Regions from separate parts of the Shimazuella sp. NTD250 genome, predicted to be linked through region 4. Evidence: riboswitches for the same ligand, from Rfam matches in the RefSeq annotation. Region 4 holds a riboswitch; each other region holds the start of a gene.

Region 1 (4,438 bases), on a different contig from region 4:
TTCTTGCAATGAACCCAGTTGGGTGACCTGAGATATCCACTTCCACATCAAATCCGTGTTCTTTTAGCAATTTGGTATGCAGACCACTTGCAAAATACTCTTCATTCCCTATTTCAGGACGTTCATGTATGTCATGACTTACTTGAATCCATGTATCACGTGTTTCATCAATATATTGAGTTATTTGCTCACGAATGGTTACTATTTTAGTTTGCGCCAAGTTTATCCTGCCCCTTTTTTATAAATTTTCAATTTCAGAAATGGGAACAACCGTTGGAATTACTCCTCCATTATAGACCTTCTTAATATATTCACTTACCTCAGAAGATTGATAGATTTTTACTAGTTTTTTCAAATTAGCATTATCTTTGTTCTTGGTTTGTGTAGCGATAATATTGATATATGGCTTTGCAGTTTTGTCTTCCTTAAATATTGGGTCTTTTACTGGGCTGAGACCTGCACTTACAGCAATCCCATTGTTAATAACTGCAGCAGCTGCATCATCCATCGAGCGAGGGGTCTGTGGTGCTGCAACCGTAACAATTTTTAAATGCTTGGGATTAGAAGCTATTGCTTCCATCAGACCTTTTCCATTAGCTCCCATCACCTTTGCTGCTTCTATCACTCCAGCATCTACTTCTAATAAAGAACTTTCTACTAAGCGTCCGAAATAAGGCGCTGCATAAAAAATCAATGGTACAATAGCAGCTGCTGTACCGATTGATGAGCCTGTTACCAATCGTGTAAAAGGGATGATCGTAACCAATAAAATAATAAAAGGAACGGATCGAAAAATATTGATGATTGCGTTGAGAATCGTGAAAAGCGTTCTGTTTTCTAATATATGTCCTGGCCGAGTTACAACCAGCACCACTCCCAATGGAAAACCAATCAATATGGAAAAAACAAGCGATACGAAAACCATGATGAACGTTGCAATTGTTCCATCTACTAACTGCGGCCAAAAAACCGCCCAATCAAACGCCAATTGATGTCACCTCTTTCACTAGTACTTGATGCTGTTGTAAATATTGAATAATGTCTTCTGTTACCTTCCAATCACCTTGAATACTTCTTAATAAGTCTCCAAAAGGTTTCCCTTGTAATTCTGTAATACTACCCTGCAAAATATTGATATCGGTTTGAAATTTCCTTATTGCTTCTGCAATAAGTGGTCTCTTTGCGTTTTCACCAGTAAATACAATTCGTAAGATTTAATCCTGTTTTTTCAAGGATTGGCGGACACTTTCTGGTAGTTCCTGTCCAAAAATAGTACGAACAAATCGCTGTGCTGTTTCGGACTTTGGATTGGTAAACACTTCATAAACCGTTCCTTGTTCCACAATTCTCCCTTGATCAATCACTGCTACGCGGTCACACAGATTTCTCACCACATCCATCTCATGAGTAATCAACAAAATGGTGATCCCATAGTCTGTATTCACCTTTCAAAGCAAATCGAGTACTGATCTCGTTGTATCAGGATCTAAAGCAGAAGTTGCCTCATCACACAACAAGATATGGGGATCAGTAGCCAAAGCCCTAGCAATACCTACCCGTTGTTTTTGTCCACCTGACAATTGCCCAGGGTAATGTTCAGCCTGATCTGCTAAACCAACAAAGGTAAGAAGCTGCATTACTTTTTCTTCTACTTCTTTACGCTTTTTTCCAACTAAATAGAGAGGCAATGCGACATTGTGAAAAACTGTTTTGGACTCTAGCAGGTTAAATTGCTGAAAGATCATACCAATTTTTCGACGAGCTTCCCTTAATTTTTCAGATGACAGAGCAGCCAATGCGACACCATCTACTATTACTTCACCTGTGGTTGGTTCCTCTAACAGATTGACAGATCGAATTAACGAACTTTTCCCCGCTCCACTCACCCCCACTACCCCATAGATCTCTCCTTTTTCTATATGTAGAGACACTTCTTTCAGTGCTTCCACTGGTGGCGATCCAGGGTAGATTTTGCTGATATTACTCAATTCAATCAAATTCCATACTCCTAGTAAAAATATTACATCCCAATAGATGGATAAATCGTAGAAAAACAAAAAAAGCCTCTTGCTATTCATCAATAGAAAGAGGCTTTTAAACTAAGGAATATCCGCTCATTTAAATAACTCTTCCTATCTCCCAAGCAAACTTGCTTGCAGGAATTAGCACAGTATCGTAAATGATCTGTTGCTGAGATATCAAAGGGCCGGTCCCTCCATCTCTCTAGATAAGAAGTTAATATTTAATTGAGGTCATTTTATATTTAAATACATAGTAAGTCAATAGAATTTTAAATATTAATCAATAAAGGGTATAATGCTTATTTTCTCCTTAAATCGCTTAACCCAAAAGAAAATAGATATCTCTAATGAGATGTCCAACCTCCATCGATAACTAATTCGGTACCTGTAGTAAATCTCGATTCATCTGAAGCTAAATATAAGACTCCGTAAGCCACATCATTTGATTCACCTAAAAAAGGGAGCGGTGTAACGGATTCAAAATGTTTTCGAATCCCTTCATTAGCAAGCAAATCTTCCGTCATTGGTGTATGTATCATTCCTGGATAAACAGAATTTACCCGTATATTGTACTTGGCATATTCGACAGCAGCACTTCTGCTAATCGCTCGAATCGCCCCTTTTGAAGCAGTGTATGGATTGACTCCACCAGCTATTAAACCTGCAACTGAAGAAATATTTATGATCGAACCACCACCTATTTCTTTCATAACTGGAACGACATATTTCATTCCTAAAAAAGTTCCAATCATATTTATATCTAATACTCGTCTCCATTCTTCAATCAAATCGTCATGACTCGCTGTTGTACTAGCATTATTTATTAAAACATCTACTTTCCCATATTTCTTGCAAATTGCTCTTATCAAATTACTCCAATGCTCTTCAATCGAAATATCATGAAAAAAAGCAATTGCTTCCCCGCCATTTTTTTGAATATCCTCTGCTACTTTATATACTTTTTGTTTCTGGATATCTGCAAGAATCACTTTTGCACCTTCTTTGGCAAAAAGAATAGCTTCTGCTTTCCCTTGTCCACTTGCCGAACCTGTGATAATTGCAACTTTACCCGCTAAGCGCCCCATAGCACCTATCCCCTTTGAAATCGCAGATGTTTTGCGATTCTATCATGATGAACCGCTTTCTATTGAATATATGGAACATTATAACATCTTTTAATTTGTATCTACATAATATTTGTAATAATATAAAGATATTATTTTACTTTCATGTGTTATAAAAATGATAATGAATTGTCAAAGATCTTTGTTAATAGAATGAAACGTTATTTATTTATTTTCTATTTATCTTTGCTTTATATATAAAAATACAAAATTATAAATAATAATTCGAATTTATATAAGTATTTCCACCTATTGATGAAGAATTCCCAAAATAAACACGAACATATCTTGACGAAAGTTTACTCATCAAGATATGTTAATGATAGAAACGAAGTGAGAAAATCACTCCCCTACGTTTCCCAAAGAGATCACAGAGAGGACACCATGCCATTTAACGAACTACTTGGCACCGATCTAAAAGAAGCAATCGAAGGTCCATTCTTCCTTCCGGGAATTCTCCTTCCGGTAACCAGTGACACCGCTGTTTATGCCATCCCAGGATGGTATGAGAAACCCAGCTGTATGCAACCAAGTTCCACAAAGCTGTCGAGTCTGGGTCATTCCGTAGAGGTGCCGAGTTATCCTGACTTCGATAACAGCAAATGGACAGACTGGGTGCGTTCGATCTGGACACAATTGCTGGAAATCCGTTCGCGGGGAATCAAGAAACTCTACTTGCTAGGATTCTCCTTGGGCGGGCTCATCGCTCTTCAGATATCGACACTCAAAGATCGTCTGATGCAAGAGTACGGGCTAGAGGTTATCGGAGTGATCGCCGTCAGTCCCCCTCTTAAGCTCCGATGGAAATTGCGTCTTCCAACGGAAGTAATTCGAGCTTCCACCCTCGACCGCCAGATCGCTAAGCAAGCCAGTCGATTCTTCCCGACAATCCACTTCCCTCATTCCAAATATGTATTGGAAGAATACTGGAGCTCAGAGGTGGATCGTACCTTGATTTCCACCATCGAACTGATTCGAGCAATCAGATATACCAATCAGACACTCAAAGAGAATACCCTTCAACTGCCTGTTTTGGTCGTCGTGTCCGAAAAAGACGAGCTGGTTGACAGCACACAGACCACTCGGTTCGCCAAGAAAAGAATCAGGCAGGTAGAAGTAGTGGAAGTGCCGGGAGGACACAACAGTCTTCTCAGCACTTCCTGTCCGATCGTTTGTGAAGTAATGGATGGGTTCATCTCTCGAATCCAAGGAAACTAAGAGAAAGACGGCTGTCACGCGACAGCCGTCACCCCCTAAGTGTTGATTCTCTTTTTAAAAAATTTCAAGACTACA
Region 2 (4,438 bases), 190 kb from region 4:
AAAATCTTCTCCCCCATTTGACCTTGGAGCTTCATTCAGGACATGCTCGCCGAAGTGACTTGCCACGATTGCGGAAAACTCATCCACGAGCGTGGCATCACAGATGACAGCAGGGTAGCCATCTACTATGTTTACCTCCACCTGATAATCAGGATAGCAGGAGATAAACTTCTCAGAAAATTCCCTGAGCATCTGCTTGATGAGCTGACGAATCGCTGGATTATGACAGCGAATGCTTCCATTGAGGATTGCTTCGCCAGAGATCACATTGACAGCACTATCGTTATTCGGATTCAGCGGATCTACTTCCCCACACAGAACCTTGGTGAGCTCCGAGCAAGAAGAAGAGGCCGTCAGTCCAAGTGAATGTGCCCAGTCATAAAGCTCTGGGTGTTTAAGAGACCAATGCTCCTCAAGCCCATCATGCAAAACTTCGTCCAAAAGGACAAGCAACCTTGCCGCAATCGGAAGTGGATTTTTTGCCTTATCCGGATGACCAGAGTGCCCGCCCTTTCCAATGACACGAATAGAGAATGTGTCATAACTGGCGGTTATGGCACCCTTGCGCAAGCCAAACTGACCGGCGAGGAAATCTGGTGTGACGTGATACATCACTGCTGCATCATAGACATCACCAAGTTGTTCGGTCATGAATTTCAGCATGTCCTTACAACCACCTGGTGGTGTTTCTTCTGCAGGCTGGAACATCACGATGAGGGTTCCATTGAATTTATCTTTGTTTTCATGAAACCAGAGCATGATGGCAAATACTTGAGCAGTATGGACATGATGCCCACAACCATGGAATGCATCGTTGAACTGTTCGTGTACCCCTGAATCCAGATTCGGTTGGCCCGATAGAGCATCCATGTCTCCCCGAAGCAAGATAACCGGTCCGTTACCACCATTTTTCTGTCCGACAATCTTTACGCGCAGGCCGTACGTCCTGTCCTGCTCCACAGGGATTTGCTCGTAATCCACACCATGCTCTCGAAGCTTGTCTTCCAAGTAAGGAAGCGTCCACCTTGCCTCTTGAAAAGAAGGGCATGGATGAGCGTACATCTGACGGCTGATTTCAACAGCCAGATCAACTAGTCTTTTTGAAATTTTGGGTTGAGTCACAATACTCCTAAGTGAGTTTTGTACAGGACGTTTTCATTATAATATAAATATTTATATTTTTCTTTACTAAAAAAGAGTAAATTCCGTAGAATTTACTCCAATGGGAAATATAGTTTTAAAATGCAGGTACTACTGCACCTTTATATTTATCTTCTATAAACTTTTTCACTTCAGGAGAGTTCAACACTTTCGCTAGCTTTTGAATACGAGGGTCATTCTCTTTCCCTTTCTTGGTTGCAAGCACATTCACATATGGCGACTTAGAATCCTCAATAAAAATTGCATCTTTTGTAGGATTTAGTTTTGCTTGAAGTGCATAGTTGGTGTTGATGATCGCAAGGTCAACTTGATCTAAAACCCTTGGTAACATAGCTGCTTCAAGAGGCTTGATTTGAACATTTTTTGGATTAGCAACAATATTTTTAACCGTTTTTTCACCATTTCGATTGTCTAGCTTGATCACACCATTTGCATCGAGTAATAGCAAAGAACGGGTGATTTCTGATGTAGCATTAGGAACAGCGATAGTAGCTCCATTTTTTATTTCAGATTTATTTTTGATCTTTTGAGAGTAAGCACCCATTGGTTCAATGTGAACACCAACTACTTTTACCAAATGAAATCCGTTTTCTTTATTTGTTGTTTCCATCCAAGGAATGTGTTGAAAATAGTTAGCATCAATTTGGCCTTCTTCTACAGCACGGTTTGGTAATACATAATCTTGAAAGACCTTTACTTGAAGATCAACACCTTGTTTTTTCAAAATTGGTTTTACATAATTTAAAATTTCCGCATGAGGAACCTGTGTTGCTCCTACTGTCAATGTTTGTAATCCAGTACTTTTACTAGTATCTGTGTTTCCACAAGCAGACACGATTACTGCAAGAATAAGAGAAAAACTCAATAATAGCCACTTTTTCATTCCTATACACCTCTATGATTGTAAGTTTCGTTTATCTAATCGACGGGAAATAAAATCTCCAATCCATTGAACCAATTGCACCATTACAACAAGTAGTATTCCACAAGCAAACATCATTTTTTCATCAAACATCTGAAATCCGTAGCGAAGTGCAAGGTCACCGAGACCTCCTCCTCCAACCATCCCAGCCATTGCAGAATAACTGATTAAACTAACACATGAAACGGTCAAACTCGAGATGATCGCCGGCATTGCTTCTGGCAGGAACACACGCAATATAATCGTGAAAGGACCTGCACCCATTGCTTCTGCTGCTTCTACTACCCCACGATCAATTTCCCGGATAGCAGTCTCCACCATTCGAGCAAAAAATGGTGCCGCACCAGCAATCAACGGAATGGTCGCTGCCGTTGTTCCAAGTGATGTACCTAAAATCCATTTCGTAACTGGAAATAAAAATAAGATCAAGACGATAAAGGGTACAGCACGAAAAATATTTACAATAAAGCCTAAAACCTTTTGTAACCATCTTTGTTCCCAAAACTGACCTCGATCTGTAACTACTAATAAAACACCCAAAGGTACACCGATCAATGCTGCAAAAAAAGTAGAAATCGCAACCATCCACAATGTTTCCTGTGTTCCTTGAATAATGAGGTTCCAATCCAGACTAGGAGACATTTCGATTCCCCCCTTTCTTAGGTGTTAGACCCAAAAAAGATTTGGTTACCGTGTGCTCAGGGTTGGAGAAGACATCCGCTACTTTTCCTGTTTCCACAATGCGGCCAGCCTCAAGGACTGCAACTTGACTGCAAACTTTTTCAACAACAGACATTTCGTGTGTAATAAACACAAACGTAATACCTGTCTCCTGATTAATTTCTTGAATTAATTGTAAGATGGAGTCTGTTGTCGCAGGATCGAGTGCAGAGGTGGCCTCATCACAAAGTACGATCTCTGGATGATTTGCGAGTGCTCTAGCAATTCCCACACGTTGCTTCTGCCCACCACTTAATTGTGAGGGATAAGCATTTTTCTTGTCTGTAAGTCCGACACGTTCTAACAATTCTTCTACACGAACCTTGATTTCAGACTTCTTCTTGCCCACAATTTGCATTGGGAACGCGACATTTTGAAATACTGTTCGAGATGATAACAAATTAAAATGCTGGAAAATCATTCCGATCTTACTGCGAAGCTGACGTAATTCCAACTTGTTCAGATCCGCGATATTTTTCCCCTTTAGCAAAACATCGCCTTCAGTTGGTTGTTCTAATCCATTTATCATTCGCAGCAAAGTACTTTTACCTGCTCCGCTATGACCAATAATCCCAAGCATTTCTCCTGTCTGTACTTCTACAGACACACGATCAAGTGCTGTTACTTCAGCATATCGTTTGGAGACGTTTTGCAACTGGATGAAACTCAATTTCAAAGCACCTCCTAAAATAATAAAAATCCCTTTCCGCATAGATGCAAAAAGGGATATATTATCATATCGCCTTCTCTCATCTGCCAGAACTAAAATTCTGTAGGAATTGGCACCTTTCCTTAACGGATGGTTGCCGAGGTATCATAGGGCCTGTCCCTCCACCTCTCTGGATAAGAGAACTACATATCAAGTTAACTTTATTATAATGGATAAAAATATAAAAATCAACATGGAAATATAAAGAATAAGCATAGAAACCTATTCCGATTTCAAGTGATCAACCAAAATGTTTGTAAATGCTAAATCATTTTTAACTACATAAAAATAGAACAACAGATTACTCGGATTACCAATACTAGAAAATATCTGTCCCCTGCGCTATGGTAACCACGGTGAACATTTTTATTTCAAATCAAACATTATTCTGAAATAATATAAGCCAAATTGTAATAATGACATATGATATTACCCCAACATTACAGTTCATTTACATTTCCCCCCAAATCCTTTAAACCTCACACATTTTGAATATAATAAAGACATCAGATCAAAACGGAGGTGTCTTTGATGCAATACACAGTGGTAGGTAAGTTTTTCTGGTTGGGAGTTATGAATGCAGTGTTACTCAGTATTCCGATGTGGGGTCTTATCTACTTGGCGCTAAAAAGCATTTTTTAGACCCTGTGTAAAAAAATCAGGACACTTATATAGAATGAATCAAAAACCGGGAATCCTTTAAAGATACTCGGTTTTTGTATTCTGTTGAAATAACAGGCCTATTGCAACAAGAAAAAAAGGGAATACAATGTAGGTACAATTTAGATACAGGAGGGATGAGAATGGGCGTTACAAACGAAGAACTATATGAGCTAATTGACAAATTGGATGAGAAAGAAAAAGAAAGTTTATATAAATTCCTTCGCCCTTGGTCTAAACGCAAACAACCAACAATAAATGAAGTA
Region 3 (4,438 bases), on a different contig from region 4:
ACTTGTTGTCTTGGAAAATGGAACTGTTCTACTATTTGCGATGTATTGGTAGGGTCATAAATTAGTACAGTGTTTCCATCGGATTGTGCTGGGTAAAATTGATATAAGCCCTGAGGCGATAAATAAGAATTGGTTATAACTTCATTCCAAAGGTGATCCAATTGTCCTTTTAGTTCAACCGTTTTTGGATCACCACTTTCTAATAAATTTGCTACATTTCCTTTTATTCCTAAGTGTTTTCCTAATAGCATCTGTTCATTGATATAGGTTTTCAAATGGTGAAGGGGATAATCTCGTAAAACGTGACGTGCATAGTCAGGAGCGGCAAATAACTTTGCTTTTCGATCGATCGGTGAACGAGTCACAGGTGTTCGAGTGATGGGAACTGCTGATTCAATGGTTTCTTGTTTTGCTATTATCTGTTCTTTTCTCTGTTGCATTTCTTCAACAATAGCCTTTCTTTTAATGGGAGAGCTTAGTTGATTTGCTAAATCCAAGCCATGCATGGCATCTTTGGCATAAAGAACAAGTCCTTCATAAGCTGGAGTGATTCGGTTTTCGGTAAATTTTCTAGATAAGGCAGCCCCGCCTACTAATAGAGGGATGTTGATTCCAACTGATTGTAGATCTTGGGCGGTGATAACCATCTGTTGTGCTGATTTTACTAAAAGTCCCGATAAACCAATTGCATCTGGTAGTTCTTCACGACAAGCAGCAATTAATTGTTCTGGAGTTACTTTGATTCCAAGATTTACAATGTTATAACCATTATTGGAAAGAATGATTTCTACTAGATTTTTTCCAATATCGTGAACATCTCCTTTTACGGTAGCTAAAATGATTTTCCCTTTAGAAGTAGTTTCTTCCTTATCCATATGAGGTTCTAGATGTGCAACAGAGGCTTTCATGACTTCTGCACTTTGCAGTACTTCCGCTACGATTAATTGGTTATCATTAAAGAGTCGTCCAACTTCATCCATTCCAGTCATAAGTGGTCCATTGATGATATCTAATGGAGAGGTTTTTTGTAGAGCCAAATTGAGATCGGCAATTAACCCATCTTTGAAACCTTCTATAACATAATTGGCCAAGCGTTCTTCTAGGGTTAAGGTTTGAGCAGATTGTTTCTTTTCTATTTTTTTCTCACGATAAAATTCAGTAAATGCAGCTAATACTTCACCATAGTTCGTTTCATTCGTATCAAATAACAATTTTTTTGCTAGTTGTTTTTCTTCGTCAGGAATAGAAGCATATCGTTCAAGGCGCTCGGAGTTTACAATGGCATAATCGAGTCCGGCTTTGGTGCATTCATAAAGGTAAACCGCATTTAAAACTTCACGACCAGCAATAGGTAAACCAAATGAGACATTAGAAACTCCGAGTATAGTGGTGCATGTTGGTAAGCTTTCTTTTATAAGGCGAATTCCTTCTACTGTTTCTAAAGCAGAGCCAATATATTGTTCATCACCAGTACCAACAGGAAAAACGAGTGGATCAAAAATTATATCTTGGGGATTTACTCCATATTTCTCTGTTAACAACTGAAAGGATCGCTGGGCTACTGCCAATTTTCGTTCTCTTGACACAGCCATTCCTTCCTCGTCAATGGTACCAACTACTACAGAAGCTCCAAAACGATGAAGCAATGGGACAACTTCTGCGAAACGTTCTTCTCCATCTTCAAGGTTAATGGAATTAATAATCGCTTTACCTTGGGAGTAGGATAGAGCCATTTCGATAACTTTTGGATCTGTAGAATCTATCATCAGTGGTACTTTCACTTTTTTTGTCACAAATTTCAAAAATCGTTCCATATCTTCTAGCTCATCACGATCAGGATCTGCAAGGCAAATATCGATGATTTGTGCCCCGCCTTTTACTTGTTTGCGAGCAACTTCAGATGCATCCTCGTATTTTTCTTCTGCAATCCATGATTTAAATAAACGTGATCCAATCACATTGGTGCGTTCTCCAACAAGTAGGGGTCGATTGTCTTCCTCAACATAGACAGATTCTATACCTGAAACAGCAGGAAGGTGTGAGGGGGCAGGGGTACGTGGCTGAAAGGCGGCAACAGCTTGTTCAATAGCACGAATGTGCTCAGGTGTCGTGCCACAACAACCACCAACTAGGTTAAGCCACCCAGCCGAAGCAAATTCGCTTAATTTTTTTGCCAGAGCCGATGGAGTTTCCAAGTAATTACCGTCTTCATCTGGTAGACCAGCATTTGGATAACATGAGACAGCACAAGTAGCAAGAGTGGATAATGTGCGGATATGATCTTTCATAAATTCTGGCCCTGTTGCACAGTTTAATCCAATTGCAAGAGGATTTAGATGCTCGATCGACAAATAAAAAGCCTCAATATTTTGACCAGCCAGCATGGTACCCATTGGTTCTATTGTTCCAGAGATAATAATCGGAACACTTCTTTTACTCGCTTTAAAAGCGCGTTCCATTCCGATACAAGCAGCCTTTACATTCAAGGTGTCTTGTGAGGTTTCCAATAAAAGAAGATCAATGTCTTCCATCAAAAGTGCTTCAACTTGTTCGTAGTATGAGTGGGCTAACTCATGAAAAGTAATTCCGCCTGTCACGGTAAGGGTTTTGGTCGTGGGACCGATAGAGCCAGCTACATAACGAGGATGATTTGTTGTACTAAAATGATCCCGCGCTGTACAAGCGATGCGTGCTGCTGCTTGGTTGATTTCTGTTGTTCGGTTTTGTAAATCATACTCCGCTAAAACAACAGAAGTTGCCCCAAATGTATTGGTTTCAATGATATCGGCACCAGCATCTAAATATGATTTATGAATATTAAGAATTACATCCGGACGGGTTAGATTTAAAATTTCATTACACCCTTCATATTCTTCACCATCAAAATCTTTTGCGGTTAACTGAGCACGTTGAAGCATTGTTCCCATCGCTCCATCAATGATAAGTATTTTTTCTTTCAGTCGCTCTTCAATGGGTGTTCTGTTCATTGCTATCATCCTTTGTGTAAGATCAAAAAAACCTTTCATCTGGGTAAGATGAAAGGTGAACGATTGTATCGTCAACTCTCATCTCGCGGAATCCAATAATCCGCAGGAATTGGCACCATATTGATCCATAGATCAATTGGTTGCCGGGTTTCATCGGGCCAGTCCCTCCACCACTCTTGATAAGAGAAAGATTCATTTGTATTTGGTTAATATTGTTACTCCCAATTATTGATTATACTACAAGGTTAGGAGAAAAAGAAGATTGTTTATTTGTTACAGGATATTTTCGAGTACTTGCTTTTGGATTTAAGGATTTTCTTTTGGATGAATATATAATAATCTATGAAAAGTTGCAATTATTTTTGCTTAGGAGTTATATTAACTTACATTTGGTGTCAACCAGTGTAGAACCCCAATTTACAATAATATCGGATAATTTTGTTTTCGTGTTTGACTTCTATTCAGATGTAGGATAACCTAAAAATAACTAGTGCAAATCTTGAATAAAATAATATTTTGATAATTCTCTTATCGAGAGCGGCGGAGGGACTGGCCCGATGAAGCCCGGCAACCAATTGATTTAATCAATAAGGTGCCAATTCCTGCAGGAAGTATATTCCTGATAGATAAGGGAAGAGGAAACGATGGATAAAACTGGCCTCTTCTCTTAGGAGAAGAGGTTTTTTGATGCAAAAAAATAGGACAAGGACTTCAGTAGTTTATACGAATACGTGCCTAGTAAAACGAAACGGGGAGTGATTTGGATGAGAATAGAGACATTGTTATTGCATAATGGAAATGAGTTAGATCCACAGACAGGGGCTTCAAGTGTTCCCATCTATCAAGCTTCTACCTTTCATCAGTTTGATATCGATAATCCGGGGCAATTCGATTATTCCCGAAGTGGAAATCCAACACGCCAAGCATTGGAAGATACCATTGCAAAGCTAGAGAGTGGTTGTCGAGGCTTCGCTTTTGCTTCCGGAATGGCAGCAATATCTACTGTGTTTCTGTTATTGTCCAAAGGAGACCATATCATTGTTTCGCAGGATGTTTATGGTGGTACGTATCGTATTTTAACGCAAGTGCTAAGTCGATTTGGGATTGACAGTACTTTTGTCGATACAACCAGAACAGAAGCTATCACTCAAGCACTTCGTCCAAATACGAAAGCAATCTATATCGAAACTCCTTCCAATCCAACCCTAAAAGTAACAGATCTAGGCGAGATAGTAAAAGTAGCAAAAGAAAATAAATTATTATCTATTGTCGATAATACATTTTTAACACCTTATTATCAGCGTCCATTAGCATTTGGATTCGATATCGTTGTGCATAGCGCAACGAAGTTTTTGGGCGGACATAGTGATGTGGTGGCAGGACTTGTAGCGGTAAGAGATGAACAATTAGCAAATCAAATCAAGACTCTTCAAAATGCGTTTGGAGCAGTA
Region 4 (4,438 bases):
TTGCCTAACAACCGAAGCAGTTGTGTTTCGGTTGTGATTTTGGTAGGCATGATATTCAAGATCACCATTTTGAGCGGACGTATATCTTGATGAAAAGCCCGCTTTTCTGGCATCACAAAAATGTTTTCCTTGCGGAGGATTCCAGCCGCTGGAAGATTGTCTGGAATCTTAATCGGCACAACTATTTCCTCCTATATTTTAAATTTGTTGTTATTAATGAGCCAATTCACAAACATTTTGTGCCAAATCCGCTTGATATGCACGTCTTCCGCGTCTGTTGTAAAGAGCAACAAAGGACGCTACAGCTAAGCATATCTTCGCTTGGGATTTTTGGTATCTATTTTTGCACATTTATTGTTGGCTTTTTTCAAGTGCTTGTTCTAAATCCTCAATGATGTCATCTACAGATTCAATCCCAACTGACAAACGAATAAGTTCTGGGTTAACACCAGCTGCTTTTTGTTCATCCTCTGTGAGCTGTTGGTGTGTCGTACTTGCTGGATGGATCACAAGGGACTTCGCATCACCCACATTGGCTAGATGAGAAAATAAAGATAGATTTTCAATCAAACGTTTTCCTGCTTCTCGTCCGCCCTTGATGCCAAACGTAAAGATGGCTCCTTGTCCTTTTGCTAAATATTTTTGCGCTTTTTCATAGGAGGGATGACCTTCTAACCCAGGGTGATTTACCCATGTAATACTGTCGTGATTTTCTAAAAACTTGGCAACTTTCAGCGCATTTTCACTATGTCGTTCCATGCGCAGGTGCAGGGTTTCTAACCCTTGCAGCAATAAAAATGCATTAAATGGAGAAATAGCGGCACCTGTATCTCGCAATAGCTGGACACGTGCTTTAATAATATATGCAAGGGGTCCTACTGCTTCTGTATAAGAAACGCCATGGTAACTTGGGTCTGGTTCTGTTAGATCAGGGAACTTACCATTTTTCCAATTAAACTTTCCAGAGTCTACTAAAATTCCACCAATACTCGTTCCATGTCCTCCGATAAATTTGGTTGCAGAATGAACAATGATATCTGCTCCAAAATCAAATGGGCGACTTAAATAAGGTGTGGCAAACGTGTTGTCAATAATCAGCGGTATACCTGCTTCATGCGCTACATCGGCTACTACTTCTACATCTAATACATCTAATTGAGGGTTCCCGATGATTTCTGCAAACACAGCTTTGGTTTTATCTGTTATCGCTTTGCGAAAGTTATCTGGGTTAGTCTGATCTACGAAATGCACATGAATTCCCAGCTTAGGAAGCGTGTGCCGAAATAAATTATAGGTGCCGCCATAAAGGTTGCTTGAGGCTACAATCTCATCTCCAGCTCTGGCGATATTTAAAATCGAATACGTAATCGCAGCTTGACCTGAACTAGTTGCAAGTGCTCCAACACCACCTTCCAGCTCAGCAACTCTTTTTTCTAAAATATCCGTTGTAGGATTCATAATCCGAGTATATATATTTCCAAATTCTTTTAACGCAAATAAATCAGCAGCATGCTGTGTATCGTCAAATACATACGAAGTTGTTTGATAAATAGGAACGGCTCTTGCATTGGTAGCAGGGTCTGGTGCCTGACCCCCATGAACAGTAATCGTCTCAGGTCGAAATGTACTCAATGATAATTCCCCCTTTTTTATCGCACAAAAAAAGCCTCTTTCTTATCCAGAAGAGGCTTTGGGTTTCTAAATTCCTCATCTTATCTGTTAGAGACGTTTGTCTCTACAGGAATTGGCACCTTCTAGTGAATCACTAGGGTTGCCGGGCATCATCGGGCCAGTCCCTCCGCCTCTCTGGATAAGAGATATTAAAAATATATAGTTCAACACTCGGTTTACTCGATTATATTGAATTTTGCGGCAACCGTCAATACTCTTCCTGTCCTATCTTTTCCATATTGTATTGCTTTCCCAATGACCATTTTAATAAAGGGGACGTTATAGCCGTAGTAATAATCGCAATGAGAAATAAAATACAGTAATCATTGGCAGAAATTAATTTACTGGTTAAACCAATGTTTGCAAACACGAGTATCATCAACCCACGAGCATTCATCAAAGCCCCGATGGCACTTGATTCCCCCCAACTATATCCTATCCCTTTTGCGAAGAACAAGCAGGTAAAGTATTTGCAAATAAATGCTACACCAATAAACAGGAGAATGATCCCGATATGATAACTGTTTGTAAAAGAACGCAAATCGATATTAAAACCCGAACTTACAAAGTAAATAGGAACCAAAAGAGTATTAACAAAATCGGAAATCTTCACATTGAGATCTTTTGTGACAGGGTCTAATCTAGGTATAATTAGTCCTGCTATAAAACCTCCAAAAATAGCATGCAGTCCCATTTTTTCAGTGATCAAACTGCTGCCTAAAAACAAAATGAGAAATATTGCGAAAAATTCATGCTGGAGGGTAGGAAACTTTTGTATCAAAAACTTTAAAAGAGGTTTGATCACAAAAAACATTACTACAAGATAAAGACTCAGATACAGAAATATACTAACACTGCTGAAAGATAAATTAAGAGCAGCAATAGATAAAATGATTGGTAACATCATCCATGCGATGATATCTTCTATGCTTGCGCCAAATATTACAAATCTCCCCAAATTTGTTTTGATCAACTTATGCTGATCCAAAATCCGGACAAGTACAGGAAAAGCTGTTACAGAAATGCTGGCTGCCATAAACAGCGAATAGACTAATTGTGTTGTAAATTTTGGTCCTATCGATGGGTATACATACCAACTTAACAGAAACAGCATAAGAAATGCCGGTATAATACCTACAAGAGCAAGGAGAACAGCGTTTTTCATTAATTTCTCCTCTTCTAGCTTTTCGTCATTTGCATGAATCCCTACAAGAAACATATACAAAGATATCCCAAACTGACTGAGGATATATAACTGATCTTTGATATTTTTATTGAACAACCATTCTTGAAAACTTGGAAACAAAAGACCTAATACAGAGGGTCCTAGTATCAGTCCTCCAATCATCTCCCCGACAACTTTTGGTTGACCAATACGAGCAGCCAAAGCACCAAATAACTGAGCAACAACAACAATGATTAATAAGCTTAATAGAAATTTAAAAAGCATCCACATTCCTACCTGTCTTATTCAAGGATGATAACAGCACTTGGGCGAAACTTGATTGTTCCTAATTTTCCAATGTCCCAGAATAATAATAACATTTTTATGTCCATTTAGGTTTGTTTCATAAATAAATAGTTAGAGCTATCACCATGAATATATCTTTTCATAATGAATATAACTTACTAAGGAAACCTATAGCACTATCTTAAACAGCTAACGTTTTCCTATATGCTTTTGCCATGCTTCCCCCTACTCGAAGTACATCTTGCATGGTATGATAGGAAAAAAGATATGTTTTTGGGAGGACGAAAAGTTGTTTGAAACCGTACTTGCATCTATGGGAATGGGAGCAGCAAAGATTGACCTACGTTTAAACAAAGAAATAGTAACAACAGGACAAGAAGTTACTGGGCAGATCGTAGCTACTGGCGGTAGTGCCGAACAAAAAGTAGAAGGACTTTCGGTTTACTTTATGCTCCAATCCGTTCATGCTCGCAGTGGCAGTGACTTAACAGAACGAATCGCAATGATTGATGTCACACATGAAGAATTTGTGATTCAGCCAAATGAAACGATTACGTTTCCATTTTCCTTTACCTGTCCAGCAAATATACCAGCTTCCTCTATCAATACAAAATACTTCTTTATTACTAACCTAGAGATTAAAAATGCACTTGATTCACATGACCGCGATTTTATCAAAGTATTGCCTGATCAACGCGTGGAGCAGTTTTTGACTGGATTTAAACAACTTGGCTTCAAGCAAACTTGGGAAGGTCTTGTCACAGATGATCAAGGTTGGTCCCAACTTATTCAGTACCATCCAACCACTTATTTTTATGGGGTTTGCAGCCAGATCGCCGTATATTTTCATCATAATCTAGAACAAGATACGATCGACGGAGTGCTGGAAGTTGGAGAACATCATACCAATAATTATTCTGCACTTATCGATATGTTTCATTTGGATGAAAAAATACGTCGATTTGAAATCACTTCTGAAGACTTAAGCACCCAAGAGAAGGCAAAAACTCGAATAGAACGCATTGTAAAACAAATGTTAAAAAAATAATCGCGAAAGCAATCTCTCTAAGGGATTGCTTTTTCCATTTTAAATATATGATCATTTCTTGAATAATATTGAAATAAACAGTATAATTAATTAAATATTATATCTATTCCATAGATATGAATTACTAGATGAGGTTAACATCTACTGTTTTGGTAAGTATATCTTCTATGGTAGATCATTCATCACTTTCTATCAACATAACAAAGACCAAAGCGTCTAACGAAGGGATACGAATACTATGTATAAAA

Evidence for each region. A riboswitch is a leader RNA that binds a small molecule or an ion and turns the genes downstream of it on or off. The one in region 4 is predicted to bind S-adenosylmethionine.
Region 1: it holds a riboswitch for S-adenosylmethionine, as region 4 does, so the genes downstream of both, AC5WOF_RS16195 (methionine ABC transporter ATP-binding protein) here and AC5WOF_RS11390 (homocysteine synthase) in region 4, are expected to answer to the same signal.
Region 2: it holds a riboswitch for S-adenosylmethionine, as region 4 does, so the genes downstream of both, AC5WOF_RS12430 (methionine ABC transporter ATP-binding protein) here and AC5WOF_RS11390 (homocysteine synthase) in region 4, are expected to answer to the same signal.
Region 3: it holds a riboswitch for S-adenosylmethionine, as region 4 does, so the genes downstream of both, metH (methionine synthase) here and AC5WOF_RS11390 (homocysteine synthase) in region 4, are expected to answer to the same signal.

Annotation. Positions count from the first base shown of each region.
Region 1 is NZ_JCAJZS010000007.1:69,535-73,972, reverse strand. Features, by position in the region: gene AC5WOF_RS16205 (M20 family metallopeptidase) at 1-220, opposite strand, end outside; gene AC5WOF_RS16200 (MetQ/NlpA family ABC transporter substrate-binding protein) at 239-925, opposite strand; partial or broken gene AC5WOF_RS16195 (methionine ABC transporter ATP-binding protein) at 978-1,997, opposite strand; SAM riboswitch class I at 2,130-2,234, opposite strand; gene AC5WOF_RS16190 (SDR family NAD(P)-dependent oxidoreductase) at 2,366-3,106, opposite strand; gene AC5WOF_RS16185 (alpha/beta hydrolase) at 3,530-4,363, shown strand.
Region 2 is NZ_JCAJZS010000004.1:302,571-307,008, reverse strand. Features, by position in the region: gene AC5WOF_RS12445 (M20 metallopeptidase family protein) at 1-1,122, opposite strand, end outside; gene AC5WOF_RS12440 (MetQ/NlpA family ABC transporter substrate-binding protein) at 1,238-2,044, opposite strand; gene AC5WOF_RS12435 (methionine ABC transporter permease) at 2,057-2,725, opposite strand; partial or broken gene AC5WOF_RS12430 (methionine ABC transporter ATP-binding protein) at 2,757-3,515, opposite strand; SAM riboswitch class I at 3,550-3,653, opposite strand; gene AC5WOF_RS12425 (hypothetical protein) at 4,316-4,438, shown strand, end outside.
Region 3 is NZ_JCAJZS010000005.1:138,228-142,665, reverse strand. Features, by position in the region: gene metH (methionine synthase) at 1-2,987, opposite strand, end outside; SAM riboswitch class I at 3,063-3,173, opposite strand; SAM riboswitch class I at 3,513-3,620, shown strand; gene AC5WOF_RS14070 (aminotransferase class I/II-fold pyridoxal phosphate-dependent enzyme) at 3,752-4,438, shown strand, end outside.
Region 4 is NZ_JCAJZS010000004.1:109,739-114,176, reverse strand. Features, by position in the region: gene metA (homoserine O-acetyltransferase MetA) at 1-179, opposite strand, end outside; gene AC5WOF_RS11390 (homocysteine synthase) at 352-1,632, opposite strand; SAM riboswitch class I at 1,710-1,817, opposite strand; gene AC5WOF_RS11385 (cation:proton antiporter) at 1,880-3,121, opposite strand; gene AC5WOF_RS11380 (sporulation protein) at 3,432-4,190, shown strand; gene AC5WOF_RS11375 (EthD domain-containing protein) at 4,429-4,438, shown strand, end outside.